2 regions of the Staphylococcus parequorum genome follow, and region 1 is predicted to be linked to the other one. Evidence: riboswitches for the same ligand, from Rfam matches in the RefSeq annotation. Region 1 holds a riboswitch; the other holds the start of a gene.

Region 1 (11,285 bases):
CATATCTCCACGACGCTTAATTTCATACTTTGAAAGTGCGTCAAAGATGTCTTGACCCTTTTCAGAATTTTTATCAAGAAAACCGTTGAATTGATTCTTTTCACTATTAAATAAAATTGTTCTCGGTACTACTGTAATCATTTCATCAAATTTAGACATAAGTTTCTCCTTCATATATGACTTCTTAGCCATTTTATCAAATGATAGTTATTTATCAAAATGTTAATCGATACAAAAATAAAGAGATGTACGAATTTGTACATCTCTTTATTTGAGAATTATTTTAAAGCGTCTTTAGCTTTAGCAACTAATTCACCGAAAGCTTTTTCGTCTGAAATAGCAATTTCAGAAAGCATTTTACGGTTAACATCGATTCCAGCTTTTTTCAAACCGTTCATTAATCTTGAATAGCTCATGTCATGTTGACGTGCAGCTCCGTTAATACGTGTAATCCATAATCTACGGAAATCACGTTTTCTTTGACGACGGTCGCGGAATGCGTACTGTCCTGATTTCATTACTTGTTGTTTTGCTACTTTATATAAAGTTCTTTTTGAACCAAAGTAACCTTTAGCTAATTTAATCGTCTTTTTACGACGAGCTCTTGTTACCGTTCCACCTTTAACACGTGGCATAATAAATTCCTCCTCAAAATATCTTCAATCTTTATTTTATCTGTCGTTACTTATTTTTTATAAGCTAATAATTGTTTAACGCGTTTCATATCTGATTTGCTCACTAATGAAGCTTTACGTAATTTACGTTTTTGTTTAGTTGTTTTGTTTGCAAACATATGTGATGTGAAAGCTCTAGAACGTTTTAATTTACCTGAACCAGTTCTTTTAACACGTTTTGCTGCTCCACGGTGTGTTTTCATTTTAGGCATGATTCAATTCCTCCTGTAGTATCTTTTTATTTTTCGTTGAGTGGGTTAAGCATAATGAACATTTGGCGTCCATCCATTTTAGGTCTTTGCCCAATCGTAGCGATATCTTTACATTCTTCTGCAAATTTCTCTAATACGCGTTGACCTATTTCTTTATGCGTAATAGCACGCCCTCTGAAACGAATTGAAACTTTACATTTGTCGCCTTTTTCTAAGAATTTACGTCCGTTCTTCAATTTAGTTTGGAAATCATGTTCCTCAATTGTAGGACTTAAACGGATTTCTTTAAGGTTAATAACTTTTTGTTTCTTCTTCATTTCTTTTTCTTTTTTCTGTTGTTCGAATTTGTACTTACCATAATCCATGATTTTCGCAACAGGTGGTTTAGCATTAGGCGACATAATAACTACATCGAGTTCTACGCGCTCTGCCATTTCTAAAGCTTCTGCTTTAGATTTAATACCAATCTGTTCTCCGTCATGTCCGATTAAACGTAATTCTTTTGCACGAATCTTCTCGTTAACTTGAGTCTGATCTTTTGCTATGGTTGACACCTCCAAGATTTTTACGAAATTATCCCAAGAAAAAGAGCGGGTATATAATATACCCGCTCTTCTTTACACACAACAATGTCGTGTATATATAGACCTGCCAACTACTATCAGTGTCGCAACAGGTGAGAAGCGGGAGCTTCTACTTGGTTCGTTTCGTATTCAACATTACCTATCTTAGCAACAATTCATTAGCAAGTCAATAGCTTTTCTTATTATTTATCGTCCATTTTAACATTTTGTCTTAAATCCACTTGTTCTAATGGTACAATTTTTGTTTTATAACGTAGTTTATGATAAATGAAGAATGCTAAGAATACCGGAATACCCATATATGTGATAACAAATCTGTTAAGATCAAATTCTCCTGATTGGATGAAATCAACATCTTGTCCAATAATTACAAGTACACACAAGACACCTGCAAAAATAGGCCCAAATGGGAATAATTTAGCTTTATATTTTAATTTCGATTTATCATAGTTTTGTTTATCAAAAGCTTTTCTAAATCTGTAATGACTGACTGCAATACCAACCCATGCAATAAAACCAGTCAGACCACTTGCAGCAACGATATACTCATAAGCGTCACCGCTCAAATGTTGTAGTACAAAGATAATTACTACGACTACTGCTGTAGCAAGTAATGATACGTATGGCACACCACTTCTATTTGTTTTACCAAATATAGGATATGCAAGCTTATCTTTACTCATTGAATATAGCATACGTGTTGAAGCGTACATGCCTGAGTTACCGGCTGATAATACTGAAGTCAATATAACAGCATTCATGAATGAGGCAGCAAATGCTAGTCCTGCATTTTGGAATACAAGCGTAAATGGTGAAGTTGAAATATCATCTCCGCCACCCATAAGTGATGGGCTATCATATGGTATCAACATACCGATTACAAAAATTGCAAGAATATAGAATATTAATATTCTCCAGAATACTTGTTTAATTGCTTTAGGAACTGCGCGCTCTGGATTTTCAGACTCTCCTGCTGTAATACCAATGAGTTCAGTACCTTGGAATGAAAAGCCTGCTACTAAGAACACACCTAAAATTGCTAAGATACTTCCTCCAAAACCATCACCTAAAATAGGACCATTACCTTGAGTAAACGTGTCAAAACCAACAAACTCGCCACCCATGATACCGACTATTGTTAATAAACCGATAGCAATAAAGATAATTACGGTAACTACTTTAATTAAAGCAAACCAATATTCACTTTCGCCAAATACTCTAACGGACAATGCATTCAGTCCAAATATGATAATTAAGAATAGACAGCTCCAACTCCAAGCTGGAATACCTGACATTGGTGTCCAATACTGTATTACTTGTGCTGCAATCGTTACATCGGCTGCAACTGTAATTACCCAGTTAAACCAATAGTTCCAACCTAATGCGAATCCTAGAGATGGATCAACAAAACGTGTAGCATATGTACTAAATGAGCCTGACACAGGTAAATATGTTGCCATTTCTCCTAGAGAAGTCATAAGGAAGAATACCATCGCCCCAATGATTGCAAAGGCTAAAAGCGCTCCTAAACCACCTGCATCATGGATTGCACCACCAGAAGTCATAAATAAACCAGTCCCAATACAACCTCCAATTGCAATCATGGATATATGGCGATCTTTCAGACCCCTTTGCACTCCATCATTTTGATTCACTTGTTTTGCCATAGACGCTTCCCTTCCTTAAATATAGAGGTTAACTTACTATATGATTAAGATTCATACTATTTATAGTTTGAGCAGTACTTCATTGTAATTAGGTATATAAATTACACAACAATTATAAATTTCGCTCTTTCCCGTTAACGTATTTATGATAATCATTCGACTAAAAATAAAATGGTTGCATACCTATTAGATATGCAACCATTTTAATAATAGCATTTATATAGGTAGCACATCACGTATGTGACAGTCCAGTTTCTTTCGATAACTGGCCCAACCTGTATAGTTAATGGACAATACAGGTTTCGGCATCTTCACCTTTCTATTATTCAACATATGCCCCATTCGGCTTCTGAATAATTACTAATTGAATATGCAACCTCTAACTCAAATTTAATTTTTATATGAATGTGAACTTACTTCACTATTCTGTAATATACATGATTTCACCAAGAGTTTCAAGACTATCTTTGTTTTTTCAATCTAATCTCATCAAGTAAATTCCAAATGAATTCTTCTTTTTCTAATGTTTCTTGATCTTGGGAACCATATTTACGTACATTCACTTCATTATTTTCTACTTCTTTGTCCCCTACAACAAGTTGATAAGGGATTTTTTGCATTTGCGCTTCTCTGATTTTATAACCCATTTTTTCATTACGGTCATCAATTTCAACTCTAACACCTTGAGATTTAAGCTCGTCTTGAATGTGTCTAGCATAATCATAATGTAAATCAACATTAACAGGTATGATTTCTACTTGTTTTGGCGCTAACCAAGCAGGGAATGCGCCTTTTGTTTCTTCAGTCAAGAATGCAACGAAACGCTCCATAGTAGATACTACACCACGGTGAATGACTACTGGTCTATGCTGTTCCCCATCATTACCAATATAAGTTAAATCAAATTTTTCTGGTAATAAGAAGTCTAATTGGGCAGTAGATAATGTTTCTTCTTTACCCATAGCAGTTTGAACCTGTACGTCAAGTTTCGGACCATAGAATGCTGCTTCACCTACTGCTTCTTCATAATCTAAGCCAAGTTCATCTACCGCTTCTTTCAACATACTTTCTGCTTTGTTCCACATGTCATCGTCATCGAAGTATTTTTCTTTATCTTCGGGATCTCTGTAACTTACACGGAATTTATAATTCTCAAAGTTGAAATCCTTGTATACATCAACAATTAAATTTACAACACGTTTGAATTCTTCTTTAATTTGGTCCGGACGTACAAAAATATGCGCATCATTTAATGTCATTCCGCGGACACGTTGTAAACCAGAAACCGCGCCACTCGCTTCATAACGGTGCATAGTACCTAATTCAGCAATTCTAATAGGCAATTCACGATATGAATGTGGTTTATTTGCATAAATCATCATATGGTGTGGACAGTTCATTGGTCTTAAGACCATTTCTTCGTGTTCATCTAATTTCATTGTTGGGAACATGTCTTCTTGATAATGATCCCAATGGCCTGATGTTTTATACAAATCAACGTTAGCCATCACTGGAGTATAAACATGGTCATAACCCATACTTACTTCTTTATCTACAATATAACGTTCAATTTCACGACGTATTGTAGCACCATTAGGCAACCAAAGTGGCAAACCTGCACCTACTAAAGGATTGTTAGCGAACAGTTCTAAATCTTTACCAATTTTACGGTGATCACGTTCTTTTCGTTCTTCCAACATTTTCAAATGCGCTTTCAGTTCTTTTTTATCGAAAAATGCTGTGCCGTATATACGTTGTAACATTTTATTATCACTGTTTCCACGCCAATATGCACCAGCTGTTGATAATAATTTAAATTCTTTTATTTTAGAAGTAGATGGCACATGAACACCACGACATAAATCAGTGAACTCTCCTTGTGAATATAGCGTCACATTTTCATCTTCTGGAATAGCATCAATTAATTCTTGCTTATACGGGTCGTCTGAGAAAAATGTTTTAGCTTCATCTCTCGAAACGACTTTACGTTCTATTGGATAGTTTTCATTAACAATTTGCTTCATTGTTTTTTCTATTTTTTCAAAATCATCTGATGAAATACTTTCTTCCATATCAAAGTCATAATAAAACCCACCATCAATTACCGGACCAACGCCAAAATGAACATTACCATATAGACGTTTTAAAGCTTGAGCCATAAGATGTGCAGTAGAATGACGTAACACTTCTAGCGCTTCATCAGAACCAGGTGTAACGATTTCAATTGATCCATCTTCGTCAATTGATCTAGTTAAATCTATGAGTTGTCCATTTAATTTACCAGCTACAGCTTTTTTTCTTAATCCTGGACTTATAGAATGTGCAATATCTTCTGTAGTTGTACCTTTATCAAACACTTTTGAATTGCCATCTGGAAATTTAATATTTATTTGCTCCATAAAAAACCCTCCTATTTATTCAAGCACTTAAATCAAAATGAAATGACGTTTATACTGAATTAGACTCAAAAAAACAAAAAGACCCCATCCCTAAAAAGGGACGAGGTCTTCGCGGTACCACCCTAAATTAAAGTTATGATGTATTTGATATACATAACTTTACTCTACGTAAGATAACGGTCTTGAGCCGGATGTTCATTACAACATCATTTTATAAAGTAGTAACGAATAAACTTACTTACCAGCATCTCATCTTTTACTGGTTCTCTGTGAAGTAGTGGTTTATTCATCTCGTCTTCATTTCATTTTTTATGATTTAGATTTAAGTTTATTATACAACATTTATTTTAGATTTCAATCGTTCCTGTAATTTTTTCCTTCTAAGAAATAAGGTGTTGATAATGTTTTGATTCTTTCCATTATTCTTGCGGACTTTGTTTTTTCTGTACCGTCTCGTGTAACAGAGAGGTGATATTCTAATTCTTCAAAACTTAAATTAGAACTGAAAAATGTAGGTAACTCTTGAACCATACGATAATGTAGCAATGGTCCAATCACTTCATCTCGTGCCCATGGTGTGATGTCTTCAGCGCCTATATCATCTAACATTAATATATTTGCTTCTCTCACTCTAGAGAGTTTTGTTTCAAAAGTACCATCTTTAAACCCGCCTTTAAGCGAACGAATAAATTCTGGTAAATAAACAATTGTAGATGGTATCTTTTCAGTTTTTAATTGATTTGCAATTGCGCCAAGGATAAATGATTTACCAGTACCAAATGGACCATGTAAATATAAACCTTTAATTTGGGTCTCTTTATTTGTTATTTTTTCACAAATTTGGTTAGCAGCCATTGCGACATCTAATCTATCTCTTCTATCCATATATATATCTTCAAGTTTTGCATCTAGTGTGTCACGTTGCATATGGTGCGACGTAATTAAATGTTTATTAAACCGTTCTTCATCATGTTTAATTTTACAAGGACAAGGTAAGTAGCGAATTTTTATATGATTATGTTCGATATATAATTCAGGAATATGACCTGTAACAAAATTGGGACAGTCTTTTAATTTATGACCATCATAACGCTTTTCTTGATCTTTATATTCTTGTAAAATATTCAAATCTTCATCTATCATTGCATTCGTCAATTCAGCTTTATGTGACTCTAGAAACTGTTTAACGTCTGGATCATTGACGACATCTTTTTTTATTTTGGCAATTTTTTTTGATAAATCGTTAGAATCGCCCATAATTTGATTAAAAGGTTTCATTTATTTGTCCTCCTTCCATCTATCTTTAAGTTGATTTAAAAACTGTTCTCTATCATTCTTCAATTTTTCATCATCTTCATTATTATTTGAAGTGTCAGTTTCTGCTTTGTTATCTCGCTCTTCTAACCATTTAGGCGTCATCTCTCTCGATGCCAGTTGTTTTTGTTTATAATAAGGTTTAGATGACTTGTTTTCAGTCTTAGGTTGATTCACTTTTATCGCGTATTGATATGCTTGTTCCGCTGTTTTGATACCTTTTTTCTTCCAATTGGATGCTATTTCAAAAATATAAGTCTTAGGTAGCTTCATATCTTCTTTCAACATCACAAATTGTAACAGTATATTAATGACACCGAATGACAATTGTTCACGTTCTACTAACTCTTCAATCATATATTTTTGTTGTGTTGTCGGTTCAGATTCTGACCAAGATGCTAACATATCTATTGGACTTGTTTCTTCTAACTGTTTTAACCATGTAGCAGAGTTATCCTCATTTTGTGTTTGGTTTTGAGTTTGGTTATCATTCTGCGTTTGATCAACTTGGGTTGTGTTATCTGCATAATTGTTAGTTTTTATATTTAAAGATGGCATTTGTTGTTCATGCTCCATCAAATAATAAGTTCTTGCATGTTTTCTTAATTCTTCAAACGAAAGTTCTTGTGCGCTTGTTATAGATTTTAAAATGATGCGCTTCATCGGCTCAGGCGTTAAACCATATAAGGTCGCGATTTGTGTGATTAAAGCTTTTGCTTCTTTATCTATAATTTTTGTGCTAATAAAGTGATTTTGTAATAAATCATATAGTGTTTCAAAATCAAAGTGCACTTGTGACAAGTTTAAACCTTCATATGCAGTTTCACTTTGGATTTCATTTGTATCGTTATCTAAGGACTTATTAGGCACCTTAAACACATCAGTGAAATTGCGTGTCACATCTTGATATTTACTAAAGTCAATTTGCTTTTTATGTTCAAAATGGCGTTTCAATTGTTGATAACGTTGTTTGCTTACTTCACTAAACAAATACACTGATAACATTGGATCACTGAAAAATTGTTTTGCTGAGGGTGGTTGAACAAGCTGATAAACAAAAGACGAATGCTGTGCATCATGATTCACTAATGTTTTAACTAAACCAATACCCTCTAATAAGTCCATATCTTTTCTAAATTCTAATAAATTAATCTTTAACTCACTCATAATTATATAGTGCGTCAATACAGAATCCGCTTCATATTCTACAAACTGATTCAAATAATGATATAAACCAATTGCATTTGCACCAATCATTGGTGTGAACAATCTATTTAAAATTTCTAGATGCTTACTGTTCAAATAGAAATTTCGCACAACAGTAAAATTATCATGTGGTCTCAAACCATAATCATATGATTGTAACCCCATTTAAGAATCACTCCGTTTATTTCCAGCTAAAATACCTTGCATAGATTGTAATAGTTGATCTACATCCTTAAATTCTTTATATACAGATGCAAATCTAACATATGATACTTGATCTACGTGCATAAGCAAATTCATCACATGTTCTCCAATTTCTCTTGAAGAAATTTCTGCATGTCCGTCATCACGTAACTTCCATTCAACGTTATTCGTAATATCTTCTAATTGTTGATAACGTACTGGTCTTTTTTCACATGAGCGTACCAATCCATTTAAAATCTTTTCACGTGAAAATTGTTCCCGCGTACCATCTTTTTTCACCACAATAAGTGGTCTTTTTTCTATATGTTCAAAAGTTGTGAATCTCGTACTACACTTTTCACATTCTCTTCTACGTCGAATCGCATTAACTTCATCTGCATGTCTAGAGTCTACAACACGAGAATGAGTCGAATTACATTTCGGGCATTTCATCGAATTATCACCCTCTCGTTTTGATTACTTATCATTATACTATAAATATGTATGTCACAAAAGAATCACTATGATACATGTAAAATACTTAATGCATTATGTAATTTTTATCACTAACATCCCAAATATTGTTAGAAATTAAAATACTTATCACGTCTCCCTGACAGTAAGTTTAACATGCTCAGTAAATTCATCATTGTCTATTTCTACAATCATCTATTATATAGGTTTAAACGACAAAATGAAAACTCCTTTCAAAGTAGGCACTATCAATGTGCATCACTTCAAAAGGAGTATACATAATACTTTCTATTATAATGTCGTATAGTCTAAACATGGTAGTTTCTTAAAATTTAATCAAATAGATTATTATTAACTGTTATAAATGTGTACTTTAATTTGTGACAGCACCAACATCATTTTTGAGTAATTGACCTATTTGTTCAGCTACATCTACTACTCTATTTGAATAACCCCATTCATTATCATACCACGCGATTACTTTAACTTTATTATCACCCATAATCATTGTACTTTGTGTATCAATAATTGCTGAATGTGGGTTTGTATTAAAGTCCATAGATACTAAAGGTGCATCTTCAGTTGCAATCACACCGTCTAAGTCATTATCTTTAAATGCTTGATTGACTTGTTCAGCCGTTACATTCGTGTCTAAATCAACGACTAAATCCACTAATGAAACATTCTTCGTCGGTACTCTTAATGCCATACCGTGCAATTTACCATCTAATTCAGGTAGAACTTCTGTTAGTGCTTTTGCAGCACCTGTTGAAGTTGGAATAATACTTTCATTGCAAGAACGCGCACGTCTTAAATCTTTATGCGGATTATCTATATTATTTTGATCATTCGTAATGGCATGAACCGTTGTCATTAAACCGTTTTGTATACCAAATTGGTCATTTAATACTTTTGCAACTGGACCAATACAGTTTGTAGTACATGAAGCATTGCTAAATATGTCATACTCTTCAATGTTTAATTGCTCATTATTAACACCTTTGACAATCATTTGGACTTCTCCACCTTTAGATGGGCCAGTAAGCAATACTTTTTTAGCGCCTGCATTAATATGTGCAACAGCTTTATCTCCATGATTGAATTTTCCAGTAGCTTCAATAACGATATCGATGTTCAGCGTTTCCCAAGGTAAGTGCTCAGGATTTCTTTCCGCTACAAGCTTAATCTCATGATTATCAACTTTGACGCCATTTTCTATAGGCTCTACTTTTAAATCATAAGCACCATGAGTTGTATCATAATTAATTAGGTGGGCAATCGTTTCAGGAGGGTAGCTCGCATTAATTGCTACTACATTTAAATCCTTATTTTTCAAAGCGATTCTTAATACCATTCTTCCTATTCTACCCATTCCATTAATTGCAATATTTGTCGTCATTCAAAGCACCCCTTGTTTTTGTGTTATACTTTATGGAAATAGTATAACATAAATAAAAGTACAAGAAAGCGTTTTCTAAAATAAATTTAAAAAAATTTAAATTCCGCATACCTATGAACTTAAAGAGCCCTTTTCATAATAAGTTTATCCAAATAATTTAACTTCATATTGAAAAAGTACCACTCAAACTTAAATTATAAGTTGAGTAGTACTTCAGAATATACTTATTAAACCATACTAATGTATATTAAATCAAGCTTACGAAAATCATCATTTAAAGACTCATGATTTATTGCGCCTCTTCTTCAGTATTGTTGTGAATATAACCTTCCTCTACGAGCAATTGTTCTAAGTTCTGTTTCAATTCTAATTTCGTATCACGGTTATCAATTTCACGATCCGCCATTCTACGTTTTTTATCAATTGAAATTTGGCTATAAACGCGTGCTTTCGCATCTTCCATTGATAAATCATTACGTTCCATCAATCTATCAATTTGTATACTTTCAGAAGTGTATACTAACCAAACTTCATCCACAGTATCTTGTAAGTCATTTTCAAATAATAACGGAATATCCATAATTACGTTATAGCCTTGCTCAAGATAAGCTTCTTTTTCTTGTTCCATGATATCTCTAACAATAGGATGAACAATTTCATTTAATTCCAATCTTTTCTCTGGATGATTAAATATGACATCTCCTACATATGATCTATTCATATTGCCATCTTCATCTATTGCTTCTTCTCCAAATGCTTCTTTAACTTGTTCTAGTCCTTTAGTACCTTTTTCTACTGCTTGGCGTGATGCAACATCTGCATCTACGACTTTAAAACCATGTACGGTTAATAATTCCGAAACACTAGATTTACCTGATGCGATACCACCTGTTAGTCCTATAACTTTTGGCATAATATCACTCTTCCTTTATTTTTGACATGTAGCGCAGAAATGACTATTTCTCGTTGCAATAACTTGAGTTTCAATATCACTTCCACACACTTTACATATCTTTTGTTTATAAACATTAAGATGTAATTGCATCGTACCTGTACTACCGTCTGCATGACGATAATCAGATATGCTCGTTCCACCATATTTTATACCCGCTTCTAATACATCTCGAACATAATAAAATAATATTTCTCGTTCTTGATTATTTAACTCTTTTG
Region 2 (11,285 bases), 280 kb from region 1:
TACGTCAGGCATATTTTGCGTAGCAAATAATGCACCTGATCTATTTGGGTAAATAAAGAAACTATATTCTTCCCCTATATTTAATTCGTCTTCATCTTTAATTTCGGATTGATTGAGTTTAACTTCTTCTCCGTTTGGTCCTTTTAACTTATATGTTGAGCCTTCTAATCCAACAACTTTAAGAAATTCTATAGAACCTACAATATCTTTTTCATCTTGGGCCATACTTTTCTCCTTCGTACATACAGATTTATTCTTATTTATTATAACATGCTATGAAGAAACTAGCATCACTACATCGAGAATGGTCGAAACAAGTTGATAAGTGTGTTATAATTTGTCCGGTAGATTAACGAAAAGGATAACGAAAAGGAGTAAATGCATGTTACAAGTTACTGATGTAAGTTTACGATTTGGTGATCGTAAACTATTTGAAGATGTAAATATTAAATTTACAGATGGCAATTGTTATGGATTAATAGGAGCTAATGGCGCAGGTAAATCAACGTTCTTAAAGATTTTATCAGGTGAATTAGATGCTCAAACTGGTCATGTTTCTATGGGTAAAGACGAACGTTTAGCAGTATTAAAACAGGATCACTTTGCATTTGAAGATGAACGTGTGATTGATGTTGTTGTTAAAGGACACGAACGTTTATATGAAGTAATGAAAGAAAAAGATGAAATCTATATGAAACCAGACTTCAGCGATGAAGATGGTATTAGAGCTGCAGAGCTAGAAGGCGAATTTGCTGAAATGGACGGCTGGAATGCTGAAGCAGATGCGGGTACCCTACTTTCTGGTCTAGGTATCAAAGCAGACCTACAAGATAAAACAATGTCTGAATTAGAAAACAATCAAAAAGTTAAAGTGTTATTAGCACAAAGTCTTTTTGGTAAACCTGACGTATTATTACTAGATGAGCCTACCAATGGTTTAGATATCCCTGCAATAAGCTGGCTAGAAGATTTCTTAATTAATTTTGAAAATACAGTTATTGTTGTGTCTCATGATAGACACTTTTTAAATAATGTTTGTACGCATATTGCTGACTTAGATTATGGGAAAATTAAATTGTTTGTTGGTAACTATGATTTCTGGTACCAATCAAGTCAACTTGCTATGAAAATGGCTCAAGATCAAAACAAGAAAAAAGAAGAGAAAGTTAAAGAATTACAAGATTTCGTGGCACGTTTCTCTGCAAACGCCTCTAAATCAAAACAAGCAACAAGTCGTAAGAAGCAATTAGAAAAAATCGAGATTGATGATATTCAACCTTCTTCTCGTCGTTATCCTTTTGTGAAATTCACACCTGAACGTGAAATTGGTAATGATTTATTACATGTCGACAATGTTTCTAAAACAATCGACGGTGTGAAAATATTAGATAATATTTCATTCTCTATGGATCCTAACGATAAAGCTGTATTAGTTGGTGATAGTGAATTTGCTAAATCAACATTACTTAAAATCTTAGCTGGTGAAATGGAACCAGATGAAGGTACAGTAAGATGGGGCGTAACAACTTCTCAAAGTTTCTTACCTAAAGATAACTCATTCTACTTCGAAGGTGTAGATACAAACTTAGTTGACTGGTTACGTCAATACGCACCTGAGGACGAACAAACTGAGACATTTTTACGTGGCTTCTTAGGACGTATGCTATTTAGCGGTGAAGAAGTTAAGAAAAAAGCGAGTGTCTTATCTGGTGGAGAGAAAGTACGTTGTATGCTAAGTAAAATGATGTTATCAAGTTCTAACGTGTTACTACTGGATGAACCTACAAACCATTTAGACTTAGAAAGTATTACTGCAGTCAATGATGGCTTGAAATCATTCAAAGGTTCTATTATCTTTACATCTTATGACTTTGAATTCATCAATACGATTGCAAACCGTGTTATTGATTTAAATCCAACTGGTGGTCTTTCTAAAGAAACGACTTATAGAGCTTATTTAGAAGAAACTGGTGTATTAAAATAATAACCATGTGTTATTGATTTAAATATAACGCAATAAATAAGAAGCGTATTCTATTTAATATGTAGTGTACTCCTCTTAAAATGTGGACATCTCTAATGCTTTTACAGCATTAGAGATGTCTTTTTCATTTGCTTTATTCATCTGATTTAGAGTGAAGCGCCCCACTGTTTGGGCTAATTACTTTCAAAATAAATTTTTGAATTATATAATCATAATTAATTCAAATGAACGGAGGAGTTATTTTAATGGAAAATTTAAATATGATTGATGGACAACTTTTACCACAAATCGGCTTCGGTACATATAAATTAAATGGTGCGCAAGGTGTACATGCAATCGTTAATGCGTTAAATCAAGGATACAGAATATTAGATACAGCTTATAACTATGAAAATGAAGGTACAGTGGGTAAAGCAATTGAAAGAAGTCATGTTTCAAGAGATCAAATCATTGTAACTTCGAAATTACCAGGTCGTTATCAAGACTATGATGCAGCATTAACAGCTATACAAGAATCTATTTATCGATTAAATGTTGATTATATTGATCTATATTTAATTCATTGGCCAAACCCAAGACATAATAAATATGTTGAAGCTTGGCAAGCGATGATTGATGCTCAAAAAGCGGGACTTATTAAATCTATTGGTGTTTGTAATTTCTTACCAGAACATATAGAAAAATTAGAAAAAGAAACTGGTGTCTTACCTACTGTGAATCAGATTGAATTACATCCGTACTTTAATCAACAAGATATGGTTGAGTATAATAATACAAAAGGAATTATTACAGAAGCATGGAGTCCATTGGGTCGTGCATCTGAAGTAATAAAAGATAAAGACATCGCTGTAATTGCCGAAAAATATAATAAAACAATACCTCAAATTATATTAAGATGGCACGTTCAATTAGGTGTAGTGCCAATTCCAAAATCTACATCTATCACGAGACAAATTCAGAATCTAAATGTTTTTGATTTTAACTTAGAAGTTGAAGACGTAGAAAAAATAAACAACTTATCTCAAAAAGATGGTAGATTAAAAGGTCAAGACCCTGCAACATATGAAGAGTTTTAAAAATTGGAAATATAGAAAAGTGATTGTCATTAAACAGATTTAATTATATTTACACTTATAACGTAAAATGTATAAATATAATGTTGTATTTTTCAGTAAATTTAAAAAACTTGATAAAAGCGGTTTACAGTACATATAAGCATATGTATAATATGAATCATAAACAAACAAAAATTAAATATGGTTTTGATGAGGCGCATCAATCATTAGTAAATATTAGAAGAACCTGCCTGCTAGCAGCTAATTTTGAAAGGGTGAGATGCCGAAATAGTTATAATAGCAGCTTATAACACGTTGGACTTTATGGTTAAGAGCTAAGAGTCTGTCATTATTGTAAGATAATGGAGTGCATCACTTGTATATAAATTATAGAACAAGTTCGCATCCCGAACTTGTTCTTTTTTTAATACTGTGATTCTCCCCTATTGATTGAGGAGGATATAGAATTGAACAGAAGTGTTTTGAAATTTGGAGGTTCTTCAGTAAGTGATTTTACAAAAATAAAAAATATAGCGGAAATGTTGAAAATGAGAGTTAATCAAGGTGAACAACTTATTGTTGTTGTTAGCGCCATGGGCAAGACCACAGATGAGCTTATGGCTAATGTCTCTGCATTAACTACAAGCCCTAAAGATCAAGAACTTGCACTATTATTAACAACCGGTGAACAACAGACAGTTTCTTACTTATCTATGGTTTTAAATGATATCGGGGTAAACGCCAAAGCGATGACCGGATATCAAGCGGGTATTAAGACAATTGGACATCATTTAAAAAGTCGAATAGCAGAAATTAACCCTGATACATTCGAAATCGCATTTACAGAAAATGATGTTTTAGTAGTTGCTGGTTTTCAAGGCATTAATGAATCACTTGAAGTAACGACATTAGGTCGAGGTGGTTCAGATACTACTGCTGTTGCCTTAGCTGCAAGTAATGACACGGCATGTGAGATATACACCGATGTCGATGGTGTCTATGCTACAGACCCAAGATTATATAAAGATGCAAAACGACTTGAATACGTTTCTTATGAAGAAATGATGGAAATGAGTGCATTAGGTGCAGGCGTATTAGAAACAAGAAGCGTCGAATTAGCAAACAACTATCATATCCCGCTTTATTTAGGAAGAACTTTATCAAATGTGAAAGGAACATGGATTATGTCACAAGCAGAATTATTAGAAAAAAAAGCAGTCACAGGTGTGGCGTTAGATACACATATGATGCACGTTACAATTAGTTATCCCCTACCAGATAATAGATTACTTACTGAGCTCTTTACTCAATTGGAAGAAGGTTCAGTTAATGTTGATATGATTTCTCAGATTATTAACTTGGAAGGATTACAAATGTCCTTTACTATTAAAGATACAGATGCTTTTCAGATTTCAACCATATTAGAAACTTTAAAAGAACAGTTTAATGCATTAGACTTCAAAATTAATGAAGCATACGTTAAAATCTCTTTAATTGGCTCTGGTATGCGTGATATTTCTGGTGTAGCATCAAAAGCATTCATTACTTTAATTGAAAACGATATTTCATTTTATCAAACTACAACATCAGAAATAAGTATTTCATGTGTGATAGATGCTGAGAATGGCGAACGAGCTGTTCGAACCCTTTATCAAGCTTTTGATATCTGAATTTTCGGAATATAATTAAGATTTATTAAAATAATAAAAATGGAGTGTATGGTATATGACAAAATTAGCATTGGCAGGCGCAACAGGTTTAGTAGGAAGAAAAATGTTAGAAACAATAGATCGCAAAGGTGTGGCCTTTGATGAGTTAGTGTTGTTCTCTTCAGCTCGCTCAGCAGGTGAAAACATTGAATTTCAAGGTAAAAACTATACTGTTAGAGAATTAACAGAAGAAGCAGCTAAGGAATCATTTGATTATGTATTAATGAGTGCTGGTGGAAGTACAAGTGAACACTTCTCCCCTATTTTTGAACAAGCGGGTGCAATTGTCATTGATAATTCAAGCCAATGGAGAATGACTGAAGGTGTAGACTTAATCGTTCCAGAAGTTAACGAACCTGTATTAGACAGAAAAATTATTGCAAATCCAAATTGCTCAACAATACAATCAGTTGTACCACTTAAACCATTACAAGAAGAATTTGGTTTGAAACGTGTTGCATATACGACATACCAAGCAGTTTCGGGTTCTGGGGTAAAAGGGAAACAAGATTTAGCAGAGGGAGCAAATGGTAAAGCACCTGAAGCATACCCACACCCTATTTATAATAATGTATTACCTCATATTGATACTTTCCTTGAAGATGGGTATACAAAAGAAGAACAAAAAATGATAGACGAAACACGTAAAATCTTAAAAGATGATGAATTGAAAGTTACAGCTACTTGTGTACGTGTGCCAGTTCAAGACAGTCATAGTGTTCACATGAGTGTAACGTTAGAAAAAGAAGCTACAGTATGTGCAATTCAAGAATTATTTGAAAATGATGACCGTGTGGTACTTGAAGATGATCCACAAAATAATGTATATCCGTTAGCTATTAATTCTACAGACAGAGATGAAATATTTGTAGGACGTATTCGCCGTGATGAAACATTAGATAATACATTCCATGTATGGTGTACTTCTGACAACTTATTGAAAGGTGCGGCATTGAATGCAGTGCAAATACTTGAACAAGTTATGAGCTTGAAAGGAGTAAAATAATATGGGACATATTTTTGAAGGCGTAGGTGTCGCTCTAACAACACCTTTTACACACAATGAAGTAGATTATGATGCACTTAGAAGACATTTGAAATACTTAATTGAAAATGATGTGAAATCGATTGTTGTAAATGGTACTACAGCTGAGAATCCGGCATTAACTGATGACGAAAAAGATCAAATATTAGAAGTAGTCGTAAATTATGTAGATGGACGCATTCCTGTAATTGCTGGTACAGGTACGAATAACACACAAAAATCAATTCAAGCTTCAGTTCGTGCTAAAGAAATTGGTGCAGATGCAATTATGCTAATCACACCCTACTATAATAAGACGAATCAACGTGGTTTAATTGCTCATTTTACGAAAATAGCAGATGCGATTAAATTACCAGTCATATTATATAATGTGCCTTCTCGTACAAATATGACTATAGAACCAGATACTGTTGAAACTTTAAGTAAGAATGAATATATTATTGCATTAAAAGATGCGACCAACGATTTTGATTATTTAGAAGAAGTAAAAGCACGTATCAACTTAAATGACTTTACACTTTATAGTGGTAATGACGACAATGTAGTTGAGTATTTTAATAAAGGTGGACATGGCGTTATCTCAGTAGTAGCTAACGTGATTCCTAAATCTTTTCAAGCGTTATATGATGCTAAACAAAATGGAGAAGATATTGAAAAACAATTCCAACCGATTCAAACATTGTTAGATGCATTAGCGGTTGATGTGAATCCTATTCCAGTGAAGGCACTCACAGCTGTAGAAGGCTTCGGAAATTATGAGGTGCGTTTACCACTTGTAACTTTAGAAGATGAAGACCGTCGAACATTAGAAAAAGCGTATGAACAATTTAAAGTAGGTGACAAAGTATGAAGATCGTATTAATAGGCTATGGTGCAATGAACCAACGTGTCGCAAGATTAGCTGAAGCAAAAGGACATGAAATAATTGGTGTTATTGTACGAGATGCTACCAAGGATTACCCGTACCCTACTTTTGAACGTATAGCAGATGCTAAAGAAGCAGATGTTGCAATTGATTTCTCCAACCCTGAACTGTTATTACCATTATTGGATGAAGACTTTAATTTACCATTAGTAATAGCAACGACTGGTGAAAAAGAAGAAATAATCAATAAACTTAAAGCATTAAGTGATCAAATGCCAGTCTTTTTCAGTGCGAATATGAGTTATGGTGTACATGCTTTAACAAAAATTTTAGAAGCAGCAGTGCCCCTATTACAAGATTTCGACATTGAACTTACGGAAGCACATCATAATAAAAAAGTGGATGCGCCAAGTGGTACATTAGTAAAATTATATGATGTGATTGATGACTTGCGAGAAAAATCTACACCGGTATATGACAGACATGAGCATACTGAAAAACGCACACAAGATGAAATTGGTATCCATTCCATTCGTGGTGGCACGATTGTAGGAGAACATGACGTGCTATTTGCTGGTACTGATGAGACAATAGAGATTACGCATCGAGCACAGTCAAAAGATATTTTTGCAAATGGTGCAATCGGTGCAGCAGAAAAATTAATCAATAAGGCAAATGATTATTACACATTTGATAACCTATAAAAACTAAGGAGCGTATTAAATTATGGTACAACATTTAACGGCAGAAGAAATTATTAAATATATAAGTGATGCAAAGAAATCTACACCCCTAAAGGTTTATATTAATGGGAATTTTGAAAATGTAACCTTCCCTGATAGTTTCAAAGTGTTTGGTTCACCTGATTCAAAAGTTGTTTTCTGTGAAGCTGATGAATGGAAAACATTTTATGAAGCGAATCAATCTAGTATTGAAACTATAGAAATTGAAATGGATCGTCGTAATTCGGCTATTCCATTAAAAGATTTAACTAACACAAATGCACGTATTGAACCAGGCGCTTTCATCCGTGAACAAGCTATTATTGAAGATGGCGCAGTGATTATGATGGGCGCAACAATTAATATTGGTGCTGTAGTTGGTGAAGGTACAATGGTAGATATGAATGCAACACTTGGCGGCCGTGCAACTACTGGTAAAAATGTACATGTTGGTGCAGGCTCAGTATTAGCTGGTGTCATTGAACCACCTAGTGCTTCACCAGTAGTAATCGAAGATGATGTACTTATTGGTGCGAATGCAGTTATTCTTGAAGGTGTTCGTGTTGGTAAAGGCTCTATTGTGGCTGCAGGTGCAATCGTAACGCAAGATGTGCCAGCTGGATCAGTTGTTGCAGGTACACCTGCTAAAGTAATTAAACAGACAAGTGAAGTTGAAGATTCGAAACGTGAAATCGTTTCAGCTTTAAGAAAATTGAATGACTAAAGCTTAATTTCATGCAATTTCCACTTTTACTAAGTTAGTTATGGTTCTAGAATAATCAGAACTATGCTACTTAATACGAACATCCATAAATATTAATGTAGGAGGTTTAAGACGAGACAAGATGTAATAAATGATGGCGTTTATAACTTTTAAAAAGTTGCTATCCATTATACATTGATGAATCGGTCTTACCTCCTCATTTTTTTAATATTATGTTTTCGCTTTTTTATACATATAAACAAAGTGCTTTAGATTAAAATCTGAAGTTAATTAATAAAACTAAAAGGATTTGATTTAAAATGAATGAATTAGAATTCGTAACAACACATAGACGTCATTTGCATCAAAACCCAGAGCTAAGTCTACATGAATATGAAACTACTACCTATATTGCTTCTTTCTTAGATGAATTAGGTATCAGTTATGAACGCCCTCTTGATACAGGGTTGGTTGCTTATTTACCTGGGAACGGTGAGCATACGATAGCTTATCGTGCAGATATTGATGCATTGCCTATTTTTGAAGAAAACGATGTAGCTTACAAAAGTTTAACAGATAATGTAATGCATGCTTGTGGACATGATGGGCACACTACTGCGTTAATGCTCTTTGTTAAACGATGTAAAGCGATGGCTGATCAAGGAACGTTACCGCAAAGTATCGTTTTTATATTTCAACCTGCTGAAGAAACTGGTGGCGGTGCAAATCGATTAATTCGTGCTGGTGCTTTTAAAAATTATGAAATTGAAGCAGTATTTGGTATTCATGTTATGCCGTTTGAAAATGAAGGTAAAGTTGTTATACGAGATGAAGAAATAACAGCAAGTGCTACTGAATATAGATTTTATTTAAATGGCCTTTCTAGTCATGTAGCGGATAAAGAACAAGGACATTCTTGTGGAGAAGCATTACAACATGTATTAAGCCAAGTAGGACAAATTCAACAATATCATTTGAACGGTTTAAAACGAAATATTGTCCATATGGGTCATTTTGAAGCTGGAGAAGCGATTAATACTGTCCCTAGTCATGGTTATCTAGAAGGTACAATCAGAACATATGATGTTCATGACTTAGAAATCGTGAAACAACAAATGGCCAAAATTGCTGAAAGTGTCAGCTTATTATTTAATGTAGAATGTGAAGTGAAGTTTGAAGAAGGTTACCCACCTACTTATAATGATCCATTACTACGTAAACATGTTGAACTTGGATTGGAAAATGCAGATTTTGAAATTATTGATAAACCTACACCTTATTTATTTGGGGAAGATTTCAGCTTTTATAGTCGACTTGCGCCGAGTTATTTTGTATTTGTCGGTGTACGAGATGAAGCGAAGGGTTATGTAACTGGCTTACACACTTCTCATTTAAATTTTAATGAATATATGCTCATACGTATTGCAGATTATTATGAACAACTTCTAAAATCCTATAGCGAGGTGCGTGTACAATGACAGCCATTTGGTCAGTAGATACAGAGAAATTTTATGAAAATGCAGTAAATGTAGCGCAAGATAACCAACTCATGGCTGTAGTTAAAAATAATGCTTACCATTACGGTTTGGAATTTGCTGTTCAACAATTTAAAAAAGCTGGTATCCAAACTTTTAGTACAACTTCTTTGAGAGAAGCAATCCGAATTCGTAAACTTGCACCCGACGCTACGATATTTTTAATGAATGCAGTTTATGAATTCGATAAACTACGTGCTTATCATATTCAGATGACTTTACCTTCTCTAGACTTCTATTATGAACATGTAGAAGATTTATATGATATTCAAGTTCATTTAGAATATGAAAATTTATTACATCGTTCAGGATTGAAATCAATTGCAGAAATGAGAGAAGTCCTTATACATCATGCGCAAAATAAAAATGAACAGCGCATGATAATAACTGGCTTATGGACACACTTTGGATATGCAGACGAATTTGATGTTCCAGATTATGAAATTGAGCGAAAAGCATGGTTAGACGTTGTAGATACTTTATTGACTGAGGGCTATCAGTTTGATCTAATTCATGCTCAAAATAGTGCGAGTTATTATCGAGAAAATGGTGTTTTCCTCCATCATACACACGCACGTGTTGGCATTGCATTGTATGGTTCAAGACCATACAGTCATGTAGAGGAAACAGCAATTAAACAATCATTGACTGTTAAAGGTAATGTCATCCAAGTGCGTGAAGTTAATCAAGGAGATTATTGTGGGTATAGTTTTGCTTATGAAGCTACACAAGATGAAACAAGGTTAGCAGTCGTAGATGTTGGTTACGGCGATGGTATACTTAAATCAAGAGCACAACACGAAGCATTGATTAACGGTAAACGTTATCCTATACGTGCGTTAATGATGAGTCATATGTTTGTGGAAGTAGATAGCAATGTTCGTGCACAAGATGAAGTGATACTATATAATAACGATATACGCGTAGATGAGTTCACATTTAAAGGTGTGGGCGCGAATTCTGAACAATTAAGCGCGATGAATCATGACTCACTAATAAAGGAGTATAGATAAATTATGGTAGTAGAATACAATGATAAAGGAGAGCTTACAATTGGAGGTACAAGTCTTAAAACGATAGCACAAAGTTTTGGGACGCCTACGATTGTTTATGATGAAACGCAAATCAGAACACAAATGAGACGTTTTCATGAAGCTTTTCAAAAGAGCGGATTAAACTATAATATTTCATATGCTTCTAAAGCATTTACTTGTTTACAAATGGTTAAATTAGTAGAAGAAGAAGGACTCGAATTAGATGTAGTATCTGAAGGTGAATTATACACAGCATTAGCTGCTGGTTTTGATGCACAACACATACATTTTCATGGTAATAATAAGACAAAACGTGAAATACAATATGCCTTAGAAAGTAAAGTGGGTTATATTGTGATTGACTCTTTAGAAGAAATTGATATTATTAACCGTTATGCAAGTGAAGAAGTGAATGTAGTGTTAAGGTTAAATCCTGGAGTTGAAGCACATACACATGAATTTATTCAAACTGGACAAGAAGATAGTAAATTTGGCTTGTCTATCAAACATGGTTTGGCGATTGAAGGTGTCAAAAAAGTTAAAGATGCTAAGCGCTTAAATCTTAAAGGTGTTCACTTCCATGTAGGTTCGCAAATTGAAGGTACTGAAGCTATGATTGAAACTACTAAATTA

Evidence for each region. A riboswitch is a leader RNA that binds a small molecule or an ion and turns the genes downstream of it on or off. The one in region 1 is predicted to bind lysine.
Region 2: another riboswitch for lysine. It lies ahead of AAA453_RS08875 (aspartate kinase); the one in region 1 lies ahead of AAA453_RS07495 (amino acid permease).

What each region holds. Positions count from the first base shown of each region.
Region 1 is NZ_CP150682.1:1,544,434-1,555,718, reverse strand. It holds gene AAA453_RS07515 (NUDIX domain-containing protein) at 1-159, opposite strand, end outside; gene rplT (50S ribosomal protein L20) at 279-635, opposite strand; gene rpmI (50S ribosomal protein L35) at 686-886, opposite strand; gene infC (translation initiation factor IF-3) at 913-1,440, opposite strand; ribosomal protein L20 leader region at 1,463-1,591, opposite strand; gene AAA453_RS07495 (amino acid permease) at 1,653-3,137, opposite strand; lysine riboswitch at 3,355-3,527, opposite strand; gene thrS (threonine--tRNA ligase) at 3,599-5,536, opposite strand; gene dnaI (primosomal protein DnaI) at 5,891-6,814, opposite strand; gene AAA453_RS07480 (replication initiation and membrane attachment family protein) at 6,815-8,221, opposite strand; gene nrdR (transcriptional regulator NrdR) at 8,222-8,692, opposite strand; gene gap (type I glyceraldehyde-3-phosphate dehydrogenase) at 9,087-10,112, opposite strand; gene coaE (dephospho-CoA kinase) at 10,402-11,025, opposite strand; gene mutM (bifunctional DNA-formamidopyrimidine glycosylase/DNA-(apurinic or apyrimidinic site) lyase) at 11,041-11,285, opposite strand, start outside.
Region 2 is NZ_CP150682.1:1,820,635-1,831,919, reverse strand. It holds gene AAA453_RS08890 (CvfB family protein) at 1-225, opposite strand, end outside; gene AAA453_RS08885 (ABC-F family ATP-binding cassette domain-containing protein) at 383-1,984, shown strand; gene AAA453_RS08880 (aldo/keto reductase) at 2,230-3,060, shown strand; lysine riboswitch at 3,242-3,420, shown strand; gene AAA453_RS08875 (aspartate kinase) at 3,507-4,709, shown strand; gene AAA453_RS08870 (aspartate-semialdehyde dehydrogenase) at 4,765-5,754, shown strand; gene dapA (4-hydroxy-tetrahydrodipicolinate synthase) at 5,756-6,643, shown strand; gene dapB (4-hydroxy-tetrahydrodipicolinate reductase) at 6,640-7,362, shown strand; gene dapD (2,3,4,5-tetrahydropyridine-2,6-dicarboxylate N-acetyltransferase) at 7,385-8,104, shown strand; gene AAA453_RS08850 (M20 metallopeptidase family protein) at 8,404-9,561, shown strand; gene AAA453_RS08845 (alanine racemase) at 9,558-10,631, shown strand; gene lysA (diaminopimelate decarboxylase) at 10,635-11,285, shown strand, end outside.